Regions from separate parts of the Herpetosiphon gulosus genome, predicted to be linked through region 2. Evidence: riboswitches for the same ligand, from Rfam matches in the RefSeq annotation. Region 2 holds a riboswitch; the other holds the start of a gene.
The links. Region 2 has a riboswitch for S-adenosylmethionine ahead of ABEB26_RS05850 (homocysteine synthase). Riboswitches for the same ligand answer to the same signal wherever they lie in the genome.

Region 1: linked by a shared signal. The riboswitch ahead of ABEB26_RS12565 (phosphoadenylyl-sulfate reductase) and the one ahead of ABEB26_RS05850 (homocysteine synthase) in region 2 are both predicted to bind S-adenosylmethionine.

The regions. Positions count from the first base shown of each region.
Region 1 is NZ_BAABRU010000008.1:104,860-110,823, reverse strand. It holds gene ABEB26_RS12585 (extracellular catalytic domain type 1 short-chain-length polyhydroxyalkanoate depolymerase) at 1-677, shown strand, start outside; gene ABEB26_RS12580 (hypothetical protein) at 737-1,204, opposite strand; gene ABEB26_RS12575 (MmyB family transcriptional regulator) at 1,289-2,140, opposite strand; gene msrA (peptide-methionine (S)-S-oxide reductase MsrA) at 2,511-3,053, opposite strand; SAM riboswitch class I at 3,258-3,370, shown strand; gene ABEB26_RS12565 (phosphoadenylyl-sulfate reductase) at 3,439-4,143, shown strand; gene sat (sulfate adenylyltransferase) at 4,242-5,393, shown strand; gene cysC (adenylyl-sulfate kinase) at 5,611-5,964, shown strand, end outside.
Region 2 is NZ_BAABRU010000004.1:21,008-26,971, forward strand. It holds gene metX (homoserine O-acetyltransferase MetX) at 1-114, opposite strand, end outside; gene ABEB26_RS05845 (hypothetical protein) at 111-482, opposite strand; gene ABEB26_RS05850 (homocysteine synthase) at 607-1,887, opposite strand; SAM riboswitch class I at 2,038-2,145, opposite strand; gene ABEB26_RS05855 (ABC transporter permease) at 2,299-3,009, opposite strand; gene ABEB26_RS05860 (ABC transporter ATP-binding protein) at 3,176-3,946, opposite strand; gene ABEB26_RS05865 (lantibiotic dehydratase C-terminal domain-containing protein) at 4,044-5,066, opposite strand; gene ABEB26_RS05870 (lantibiotic dehydratase C-terminal domain-containing protein) at 5,097-5,964, opposite strand, start outside.

The DNA of each region.
Region 1 (5,964 bases), on a different contig from region 2:
GGCGTTTTTTTAGCCAAACCGCAGCTAACCCAACCCCAACCGTTACGCCAGCACCAAGCGTGACCAGCGTTCCGCCAACAGCAACGCCGATTAATCCGACAGCAACACCTCTTGTTCCCAGCCCAACGCCTAGCAATGGTCAAAATTTGCAGTTTCCGTCGTGGGGTTTGGAAGATGGCCTAGTTGCCCAAACCAGCTTGGGAGGTTATATATTAATTCCAAGTATGTATGTTGGCGATAGTGGCAGCACTAGCCTGCGCGGGATGCTCTCATTTGATACCTCGGCGATTCCCGATGGAGCGACGATTACCAGCGTAAACTTGACCTTGGCGTATGAGCAAAGTGCGATCGGCACACCTTGGACAGGGCTAGGAGCTTTGGTTGGTGACCTAAATCGCGGTTGTTTGAATTTGACATGTTATCTTGAATTAAGTGACTTTGCTGCGGCCACCACCGCCAACAATTCTATGAGCTTTCAGCAAACCCCTAATGGACTCAATGGTACTGCTAGTGCAGCAGGATTAAACGCAATCAACAAACAAGGTCGGACGCAAATTCGGCTACGCTTTGAAAATCTGACCAATGGCAATGTTCAAGCCGATTATTTACGAATTGCTGGCGGCGAGGCAATGCTAACTAGTTATCGTCCAGTGCTCACCGTAACCTATCAGCCTTAAATTAAAAATAAAGAAAGCGCCTCATTTACAATGATGAGGAGCTTTCTCTATTACGTATGTTAATCTCTTACGGGTAAGTCATAGATTGGCCAATAGTTAAAATAAGGAACTTCAAGTCTATAACGAGTGGTAGGCAAAATATTGGTAGCAACCTTGATGAATTTATTATTTGGACAGATTCGTTGCCAATCTGTTAGGTAAACCGTTTGTGGTGGCTCAATGTTCTTGGTCAACAAACGGACCCTAATTGACATACAATAAGGAGGTTTAACTTTAATTGCCGAATTTTTTAAACAACCAACCGTATAAATATCATCAGAACTCCAATACTGTTCAGTTGGTGTATTACGATACATTGCTATATCGATGCTTTTGGTAACCGGACAAGCACTCGATGCATCTGGAATTATATCCTCTTCGGCAATTTCATTTGGATCATTAGCAAAAATAGTGGAGGATGGTACTAACATACTACTAAAGAGCAATAAACCCAAACAAAGCCACCGGCTGACCCGACGATATGGCATTTGAACCTCCAAATAACTAACACAATTCACGGTATTATATTAATCTATATATGTATATTTTTCAAATCAAGGAGATGTTTAAGATTAATCGGGTTTAGTGCCGATTGCATCGACATAGGCATGAATTCGTGGGTAGGTGTAGGTGTCTGATTCGCTAATATAAATCGTGCGCAAGCCATAGACCAAATTATCGGTTTGGGTTTGGCTCAGCATATCGTGGGCTTTGGTAGTTGGGTCGATGCTCTGCCAAATTGTGACAAAATCGGGGAGTTGCATCAAATTAGCCACTTTTGCCTGATACCATGGTTCAAACAGACATGTGCGATTGGCTTGTTGAAAGCTATAGACGTAACTGCGGGCAACGCGCTCCCATTGTAAACCACCTTTATTTAGAAGCCTGCGAGCCGAATAATTGACTGGATCGAACATTAAATGCAAGATATTGCGATGCGCATGCGGAATTGCATCAAAACTAATGCCCAAAAATTGCTGAAATACTGGCTCCATTAATTGGTTAATCGCTAATACATCCCAAACTTGATTGACTAAAAAGGCTGGATAAAGCAAAATATCTAGTAAGCTTTGATATTGCGCCAGTTGAGCAGTTAGGGCAGCGCCGCTCAGAATATCTGGATCTTCAGCATAGCCAGCGCTACGCAATAGATGATTGCGCTCATGAATTGGGCATTCCAAGATGCTCGCAATTCCCCGCACCACATGTTCAGCTACTTGATTTTTGGCCCGTTGCTCCAAGAGCCGTTTATAGGTTGGGTATTCGGCCCAAATCGCTTGTTGACTAAATGGATTAGCCTGCTTTTTTTGCTTGGTATGCCAAAGTTGATCTTCGAAGCGGCGTTTGCGTTGAATACGGATACTTTCGGCAGCCTCAATAAAACTTGCATTAATTTGACTGGCACGATCCTTGGTGTTTGTCATAGAACAATATCCTTTTTCAAGGAGAAAGTAACTTTTTTGATGGTAGCAAGCCCTTGCATCAATGTCAAGCTTCCTATAAATCAAGGCAACACAACCCTAGACAAGTATCTAGGCGGATAGCGTCAATACTTGTATTCTACTGCTCAGAAGGTAGCCATATGCATTAGTTTGTGGGAGAGTCGGGAACATACAAACAGGGCTGGTATATGGGGTATACCAACCCTGTTTGTATTTAATAATGGATCAAGATTGTCGTCTACAAAGCGCAGGCAGAAACCCTACGGGGAATGAAACCGCCAAGAGCGCGAAGAGACGTTTTTAGCCACGAATTTCACAAATTCCACGAACGATTTCATCCTTCATCCTTATTCTACGATTTCCGCTGCTTGCTAAATTCCTTGCGAAATTTCTGCACCTTGGGCGAAACGACTGCCATACAATATGGTTGGAAGGGATTATGGGCAAAATATTCTTGGTGATAATCTTCGGCTTCGTAGTAATTGTTAATTGGTGTTACTTCAGTCACAATCGGGTCAGACCATTGACCGCTGGCATTTAATCCGGCAATCGTTTGCTCAGCCACCGCTTTTTGCTCAGGATCATGATAAAAGATCGCCGAGCGATATTGTGGCCCAACATCGTAGCCTTGCCGATTAAGCGTGGTTGGATCATGGATGGTAAAAAAGACATCCAAAATTTGGCTGAAATTAATCACGCTGGGATCATAGGTTAAGCGCACCACTTCGGCATGGCCAGTTTTTTTGCCGCAAATTTCCTCATAGGTTGGGTTGGCAACATGGCCGCCAGCATAGCCCGATTCAACCCTGATGATGCCTTGCAGATCATCAAAGACCGCTTCTAAGCACCAAAAACAGCCCCCGCCGAGGGTCGCCAAAGCATATTGTTGAGTCATTCAGTTAACTATCCTTGATTGCTATCGTTGCTAGCTAGAGAGCTAGGCAAATTAAAATTGACCATTAGAATGGGCTAAATCGCCCGTTGAACTCATCCGTAATTAAGTATACTCCAAATCTTGACTAAAATACGATAGAATAATTCTTGACTTTGTTTATCAAGTATGTTATATTCCTCACAGCTTAAAAAACTAAACCCGTTGCACTCATCCAGAGGGGCGGAGGGATCGGCCCGACGAAGCCCCAGCAACCATCCTTAACCTGATCAGTTAAGTTTAAGGTGCTAATTCCGACAGTGATGTCTGACAGATGAGCAGTAGCCCGTGACAGTCATGCCACGATCCCTACTCCTCGTCTGCCCAATATACAGATGAGGTTTTTTTTATGGTCATGCACGCAACCCTGCCAAGCCGTGAGGCTCTGACAGCACTCGATACTCAATTAACGAGCCAAACTCCTCAAGCAATTGTGCGTTGGGCTATCGATCACTATTTTCCTAATCTAGCCCTGACGTGTTCGTTTGGCGGTTCATCTGGCATGGTGTTGCTCGATATTGCGCTCAAAATTGAGCCAAACTTGCCAGTGCTGGTGCTCGACACAGGCTTGCTGTTCAGCGAAACCTACGCTTTGGTTGAGCAAATTGAAAAGCATTATGGCATTACGGTGCAATATTCGCGCCCACGCCAAACTGTGGCTGAACAAGCCGCCACCCACGGCCCCGAACTTTGGGGCAACAACCCCGATTTGTGCTGCAAACTACGCAAGGTCGAGCCGCTCAAAGATGTGCTGGCTCCCTACGATGCTTGGTTAACTGCGCTGCGGCGCGACCAAAGCAGCACACGGGCAAATACTCCAGTAGTTTCTTGGAATGAAAAACATCAATTGGTTAAAATTTGCCCCTTAGCCTTATGGACGGAGCGCGATATTTGGCGCTACATTCATGCCAATGGTGTTCCTTATAACCCATTGTTGGATCAAGGCTACACCAGCCTCGGATGTCACACTTGTACAAGCCACCCTGTGAACGGTGACCCACGCAGCGGGCGCTGGGCTGGCTTCAACAAAACCGAGTGTGGACTCCATATCTAAAATTCGATTTGTTCGTTATGTTATGTGTAATCAATGTTGATTAGCATAAAGGTGCCACTTTATGCTAGCTGCTATTATATGTTCGAGGGTGTGCTTCAATGGCTGTTCCATCATTAATCTTGCCTCACGGCGGTACGTTGGTCAATCGGATTCCTAGCGGTCTTTTACGCGAAAATTTGTTGCAATCGGCCCAAGATTTGCCACGAATTGTGCTCGATGAGCCACATCGCGCCGATCTCTTGATGATTGGGATTGGTTCGTATAGCCCCTTAACTGGTTTCTTGAATCGCCACGATTATAAGGCGGTCGTCGAAACTATGCACCTCAAAAATGGCTTGCCCTGGTCGATTCCGATTACCTTGCCAATTACCGAAGATCAAGCCTACGATTTGGTGCTTGATCAGCCAGTTGCATTAACTGATGAACAAGGTACGATTTTGGCAGTGCTCGAAGTTGAAGATATTTTCCCAGTGGATGTTGAACACGAAGCCCAACACGTGTATCGCACAACCGATGGCGCTCACCCAGGTGTTGCCCGTTTATATGCCGCCCCACGCTGGCGGGTTGGCGGGGCAATTTGGTTGTTGCAGGTTGAGCAAGGGGCATTTCCACACTTGCCACGTACTCCCCAAGAAGTGCGCCAATCGATCAGCGATGCTGGCTGGCGCACAGTCGTGGGCTTCCAAACCCGCAATCCGGTTCACCGCGCTCACGAATATATTCAAAAATGTGCCTTAGAAGTCGTCGATGGCTTGTTGCTACACCCCTTAGTTGGCACAACCAAAAGCGATGATGTGCCAGCGCCAGCCCGCGTGCGTTCCTACGAGCGCTTGCTGCGTGAATACTACCCCGCCAATCGGGTATTGCTGGGAGTTTTCCCTGCGCCAATGCGCTATGCTGGCCCACGCGAAGCGATTTTCCATGCCTTGAATCGCAAAAACTATGGTTGCACCCACTTCATTGTTGGCCGCGACCACGCTGGGGTTGGCAGTTACTACGGCACCTACGATGCCCAATATATTTTCAACGAATTTGATCCAGCAGCTTTAGGCATTACGCCGTTGTTCTTTGAACATACCTTCTACTGCCAACGCTGTGGCGCGATGGCCTCGGCCAAAACCTGCCCACACTCCAACGAACACCACGTTATTTTGAGTGGCACTGCCGTGCGGGCGCTCTTGTCACGCGGCGAATTGCCACCACCTGAGTTCAGCCGCCGTGAAGTTATCGAAGAATTGATCGCTGCGTGAATTGAGTTAAAGAACATAGAACATAGAGCATAGAACATCCCTCACCCCCTAGCCCCCTCTCCCGCCCAGCAGGCGAGGGGGAACCGATCCGACAGCACTCCCTTCTCCCGCCGCAGTGGGAGAGGGGCGGGGGGTAAGGGAACAAACAGCATCGACAATATAGGAATGAATTCATCCTTCATCCCTTATCTTTCACCCTTCCCATAAAGGATTTTCTATGAGTCAGGGATATATTATCTGGTTTACTGGTTTATCAGGCGCAGGCAAATCGACGATAGCGGCGGCTTTGGCCGAGGTGCTGCGCGAACGCGACCAACGGGTCGAGGTGCTTGATGGCGATGTTGTGCGCACCCATTTGAGCAAAGGTTTGGGCTTCTCGAAGGAAGATCGCGATACCAATGTGCGGCGCATCGGTTGGGTTTGTGATTTGGTTTCGCGCCATGGCGGAGTGGCAATTGCCGCCGCTATCTCGCCCTATCGCCAAACCCGCGAGGAAATTCGCGCCAGCACCGCTCGTTTTGTCGAAGTCTATATCGATTGCCCATTGGAAGTTTGTATCGACCGCGATGTC
Region 2 (5,964 bases):
AGTGCGAAACGGCTCAGTGAAGATTTGCACTTGGGGCGTTACAAAACCAACCGACCGTCCCCAAGCAGGTTGGGTAACGGCCGGCACATCGCCCAAGGTGACGGTATCGGTCATAGCCGCGTACCTCCTTGGCGCAAGCGGGCGGTTTGTTCGTGATAGTACCCGATGATCGCATCGACCATGCTTGAACCGCACTCAACTGCTTCCGCTGGTAAATCGCGGACAGCCGCCCCCAAATCTGCACAGCTCGCAGCCAATTCGGCTAGCATTCCACTAACATCAGCCATGGTGCCAGAAGCAGGGGGCATTGCTCCAGCTCGCTGTGGCACGGCGCGGAGTTGTGCCACAGCCCAGCGATTGTGGGCTACCAATTGTTCAACTAACGGTGCAGGATTTGCCGCTTTGGCCTGGGCAAGAACGGTTGTAACGAACTCACCATGAGCCGAGCGTAAAGGCTTGAGTAAATCATGATTATGCGACATCGGGAACTCCTTGGTCTGTGGATGCTCAACAGCAGGTGAGCATCCACCCGTACAATTTCGGTTAGGGTCGCAACTCCCTGACATGCAGCAGTGTCAACACACTCTCACTGCTGGCACTAAGCGATTACGCAAGGGCTTGTTCCAAATCGGCGAGAATATCGTCGATGGCTTCCGTACCCACTGACAAGCGAACATAATCGGCGGTCACGCCAGTTGCCAAACGTTCTTCGTCGGTCAATTGTTGGTGAGTTGTGGTCGCTGGGTGAATCGCCAACGACTTCGAGTCGCCGATGTTGGCCAAGTGCGAGAACAATTGCAACTTGTCGATAAAGCTCCGACCAGCAGCCAAACCACCTTTAAGCCCGAAGCCAACCAAGGCACCAGCACCCTTAGGCAGATATTTTTGCGCCAATTCATATGATGGGTGGCCGGGCAAACCTGGGTAGTTGACCCATTCGACATTCTTATGTTCAGTTAAGAACTTGGCCACAGCCGCAGCATTTTGCACGTGGCGTTCCAAGCGTAGGTGCAGGGTTTCCAAGCCTTGCAACAGCAAGAACGAGTTGAATGGGCTGAGACATGAACCAAAGTCGCGCAGCAATTGCACCCGAGCTTTGAGAATGTAGGCTGGTGCGCCCAAATCGGCAAAGCGCAAGCCGTGATACGATTGATCAGGCGTGGTGTATTGGGTAAAGCGACCGCTAGCAGCCCAATCGAACTTGCCTGCATCAACAATTACCCCACCAATCGTCGTGCCATGGCCACCAATAAATTTGGTTGCTGAGTGCACTACGATATCTGCGCCGTGCTCGATTGGCCGCAACAAGAATGGGGTTGCAGCGGTGTTATCAACAATCAACGGCACGCCAACTTCATGGGCAATTTGGGCAATCTTTTCAAAATCAGGAATTTGCAACTTGGGATTGCCAATGCTTTCCAAGTAGAAGGCCTTGGTGCGTTCATCAACCGCAGCGCGGAAATTTTCGGGGTCGCTGGCATCGACGAAGCGGGTTTGCACGCCCCAACGTGGCAAGGTGTGGTGGAACAAGTTATAAGTGCCACCATACAAGTTGGTTGCTGAAACGATGTTATCGCCAGCTTCAGCGACGTTCAAAATCGCGAAGGTTTCGGCTGCTTGGCCTGATGCAAGAGCCAGAGCGCCAATCCCACCTTCAAGCAAAGCCAAACGTTGCTCAAACACATCATTGGTCGGGTTCATAATCCGCGTATAAATGTTACCAGGCTCGGCCAATGAGAACAGCGCCGCAGCATGGTCGGTATCCCGAAAGGCATACGAGGTGGTTTGGTAAATTGGCACAGCCCGCGAACCAGTGGTTGGATCTGGTTTTTGACCACCGTGGAGCGCTAAGGTTTCGAATCGGGTGAATTGTACTTCGTCTGCCATGATCAGGACTCCTTGTATATAATCTTCAATGCTACGGTTGTTCCGATTCGCGCCATTGCGACCCAGGCTACAACGCCTATGAACAAAAAAACCTCTCATCAGTTGATGAGAGGCTGTAAGTAACCATCGAAAGATAGGTTTGTGCGCCGCCCCTCATCTTCCAGAATGATTCTGTCGGACTTAGCACCAGTCCAAGCATTGCTGCCTGCGGTTGCCGGGGTTTCATAGGGCCGATCCCTCCACCCCTCTGGATGAGTTACGCAAGTGATATTTATTTGTATGGGCTATTTATAACATAGTTAAACAGAATTGTCAAGAATCAATTTCAAGTTACTTAACAATCTCACTAAACAATCAAAAACCCATTCCTAGCTCATCAACACAGGAATGGGTTTAGGGCTTGCTACTGGTCTATTCCCAGCGAAAGAGTTTGGTTGCCGAGCCAAGACTGACCACGGTCAACACCGCCAAGATCGCCAAACTTGGCCAAATATTGAAACTTGATCCCAACCAATTTGCTTCGATTAATTGCACTAAATGGCGTGCAGGCACCCAAGCCCCAATTTGTTGAAGCAGGCCCGATTGGCTGGTTGTGCTCGAAACCAGCACCACCGCCATCGCTCCAAATACCAAAATGCTGACAACTTGAATGCTGCGGGTGTTACGAATGCGGCTGCCAAGCAAAGCTCCCAAGGCTGAAAAGGCAATTGCCCCAACCAAAAAGCTCGCAATCAAGCCAAGCGGGTTGGCAGGCAGCGGCAATTTTAAAACGACCACGCTGAGAATTAAGACAACCAAGCCGCCTAGCAATACCAACAACAAGCCAACCAAGGCTTGAGCCAACAAATAGCGCAACGGCGAGATTGGGGTAATTTGTAAGCGCCGCAACATGCCACGCTCACGATAATTGACCAAGCTCATCGGGAACGCCATAATGCCAAAAATCATCGGGCCAAACGCCAACATCATCAAGGCATTGGCGGTTTGACTCGGGCCAGCCGGCATTTGTAAACCCAAAACCAAGGCCATCACCGCTGGAAAAAAGACAATAAAACTGAGGTTGGTCAGATCACGCCCCATCAAGCGCAATTCAGTTCGTACAATTTGCCAAAAAGCGTGCATACTTCCTCCTGAAAAGCTGTAATGGTTGATAGGTTCCCTCACCCCTAGCCCCTCGCCCACTGCCGCGGGAGAGGGGTGTTCTACCCTTGATGAGGATTCTCCCTCGCCTCGCGTGCGGGAGAGGGGGTCAGGGGGTGAGGGCATGCCAATCAACTGTTAAATGCGATTAATGGGCGGGCTGGCCGATCAAGCGTAAAAAGACATCTTCAAAAGTTACTCGTTCGGGGTGCGGCAAGTCGCGGCTGGGCACTGGTTGTTGGCGCAAATCATGTTGATAGGCCGCAATCATACGATCTGGTGTATCGAGCGCAATCACTGTGCCTTGATCAATTACGGCAATTCGGTCGCATAAACGCTCAACTTCTTCCATAAAGTGGGTGACCAAAACCACAGTTTTGCCACGCTTGCGCACATCTTGAATTAAATTCCAGGTAATCCGCCGTGCTTGCGGATCGAGACCGGTCGTCAATTCATCGAGAAAAACAATTTCGGGGTCGTGGATTAGGCTAAGCGCGATAAACAAACGCTGTTTCTGACCACCAGAAAGATTGGCAAATGCCGTTTTGGCTTGTTCAGCCAAGCCCCATTCTTCGAGCACTTTTTGCCAAGGCCGTGCTTGGGGATAAAACGAACCAAACAGTTGGAGTGCTTCGGCCACCGTCAGGCGATCAGGCAAAGTCGCTTGTTGCAATTGCACGCCAATTTTGCTGCGAATATATGGGCCATGCTGCTTCAAATCGCGACCCAAAAGCTGAATCGTGCCAGCAGTTGCCGGGCGTAGGCCAATAATACATTCCACCGATGACGTTTTTCCGGCCCCGTTCGGGCCAACAATCCCAAAAATCTCCCCAGCCTCAACACTGAATGAAACATCTTTGACTGCTTTATGGTTGCCATAGTGTTTTTGCAGATGTTCTACGACCAATACTGGAGCCATCGCTTCCTCCTTCAATAGGGTATTCAGCTGGCTCAATTAAACAATGTAGCCTCCCGTAAAACGAGAGGCTAAGCGATATCAAAAGCGATATAAAGTGCTAGCGTGGCTCTAGAATCAATGGCACGCTGGTTGGCGCAACATCGAGTTCAGCAATTTGTACTCGATAGAGCATATACAGCAATTGGATCTCTTGCATCACGCTCAAGCCCAAACGATTTTGCACCAAATGTAGATAATTGGGCACAAAGAGCAAGCCAGTCAGTGGATATTCGGCCAAAATGGTTGGCAGTTCAGCTTGATAGCGCTGAAAATGCGCTGTTACGCTCGATTGCAAGTGCTGATTGGCTTCAGCTGTCTGCAAATCGGCAAAATGGCTGCGCAGATGTTCGCGCCAATCAGCAAATAATGGATACAGCTGGTTGTGGCGCAAGCTGCCCAAACGCTGGCGAATTACCGCTGCTTGGCGCTCGTAATGCTGCTCCAAGCCTTGAATAAAGGCCGCACGATCACCCACCACCTGGGCAATCCAATAATCGAGGTAGCTGCGCACAATCAAGGCTTGGACATACGGATCAGGGCTAAATTGCTCTAGCAGATCATGAACCAGTTCGAGCACCCAAAACGAGCGAGCCACGCCGCTGGTTGCACTAGCCTGCAACACTCGCAGGCAAATCGCACTGGAATAGGCAAAATGCTGTTCGGCCAAAGCCATACCTAGCGTGCCAGCATATTTGGCATATTCTGGCTCATAGGTCAGATCGCGCAGATAGCCCGCTGCATATAGTTCATCAATTGCCTGCGGCGTTTGCTGCAAACCAACGCTTGCGGCATGGGCCTGAAAAAATCGCAACAGCTCAGCATCCAGCAAGGGATCGATCGTAGTTGTGCGCTGTTCGGGCGGGCTTTGGTAGCGCAACCGCACATGATAGCCGCCCTCGCCGTAGCGAATAAAAAACCAGCGATCGATATGCGGCTGCAAGCTGCCATGCTCACCAAAGGTTTTTTCCCAATCGAGCAGCATTCGATCGCAGACCTGGCGCAGATCAGGCTTGGTTGGGGTTGGCGTATTCGGTGGTTGTAGAAATACTTGGCGATAGTGCCATTGGCTTGGATTCGGCATTAGATTCCCCTTTCCAGCGCAAATTTCAGCTTAATATTGGTTCACTAGCAGTTGTTGCAGCGTTTGATCAGGTTGTTGTTGGCGCTGGCGCTCCAATGAGAGCAACAGGCTACATAAATGAGCTTCCTCAGCGATGCTCACGCTCAGGCGGTTATGGGTCAGATGAAACAACGACGAAAGCGCGGCGTAGCTCGAACGCGCCAATTCTTGTTGTTGATTGCGCTTAATCACGGGCCCAGCATAGCGTTGTAAACCTGCCAGCCCGTTCTGCACCACTGCATGCAACGCCTCAGGCAATAAACTAAGGCGTTGGGCCAACGGCTGTTGATGAAAACGCCAATGGCGTTCTAGCGACTGGGCCACCAACGCATCCGATTGCAAAATAAACTCTAGTGGGAATTCAAAATAATCGACCCAGGTTTGGCGCAAGCGCTCAAGCAACTGGCTAATTTCGTAACTTTGCAAAAATCCCGCGTGCAACAGTTCATCCAAAAAGATTCGAATGAAGATTTTGCGGGCCACCAAATCGGTTGTATGCGGAATTACATCGAGCGTGGCGCGAGCAATTACGGTTTGCAACGCATAGTAGTGCTGCAAATCTTCCAGCGAATCGTGATCGCGCCCAATTGAGAGATCATGGCTGATTTCAAGTTGAATTGTGCCAGGCTGAGCCAAAGCCTGTACATCGGTATCCAGCCCCAATTTGCGATTGAGAATCGCAGCATGGGCCGAAAGTGGCTGGGCATCGCCACACAAATCAGGATTTTGGGCAAAATAGGCCGTAAAGCGCTCACGAATCAGCGGAATCGCAAACTCGCGCAAAACGTGCTCATCAGCAAAACAGGCGATGCGCAGCTGATAGCCGCCTTCAGCAAAGCGCAACCAAGTAATCAACTCA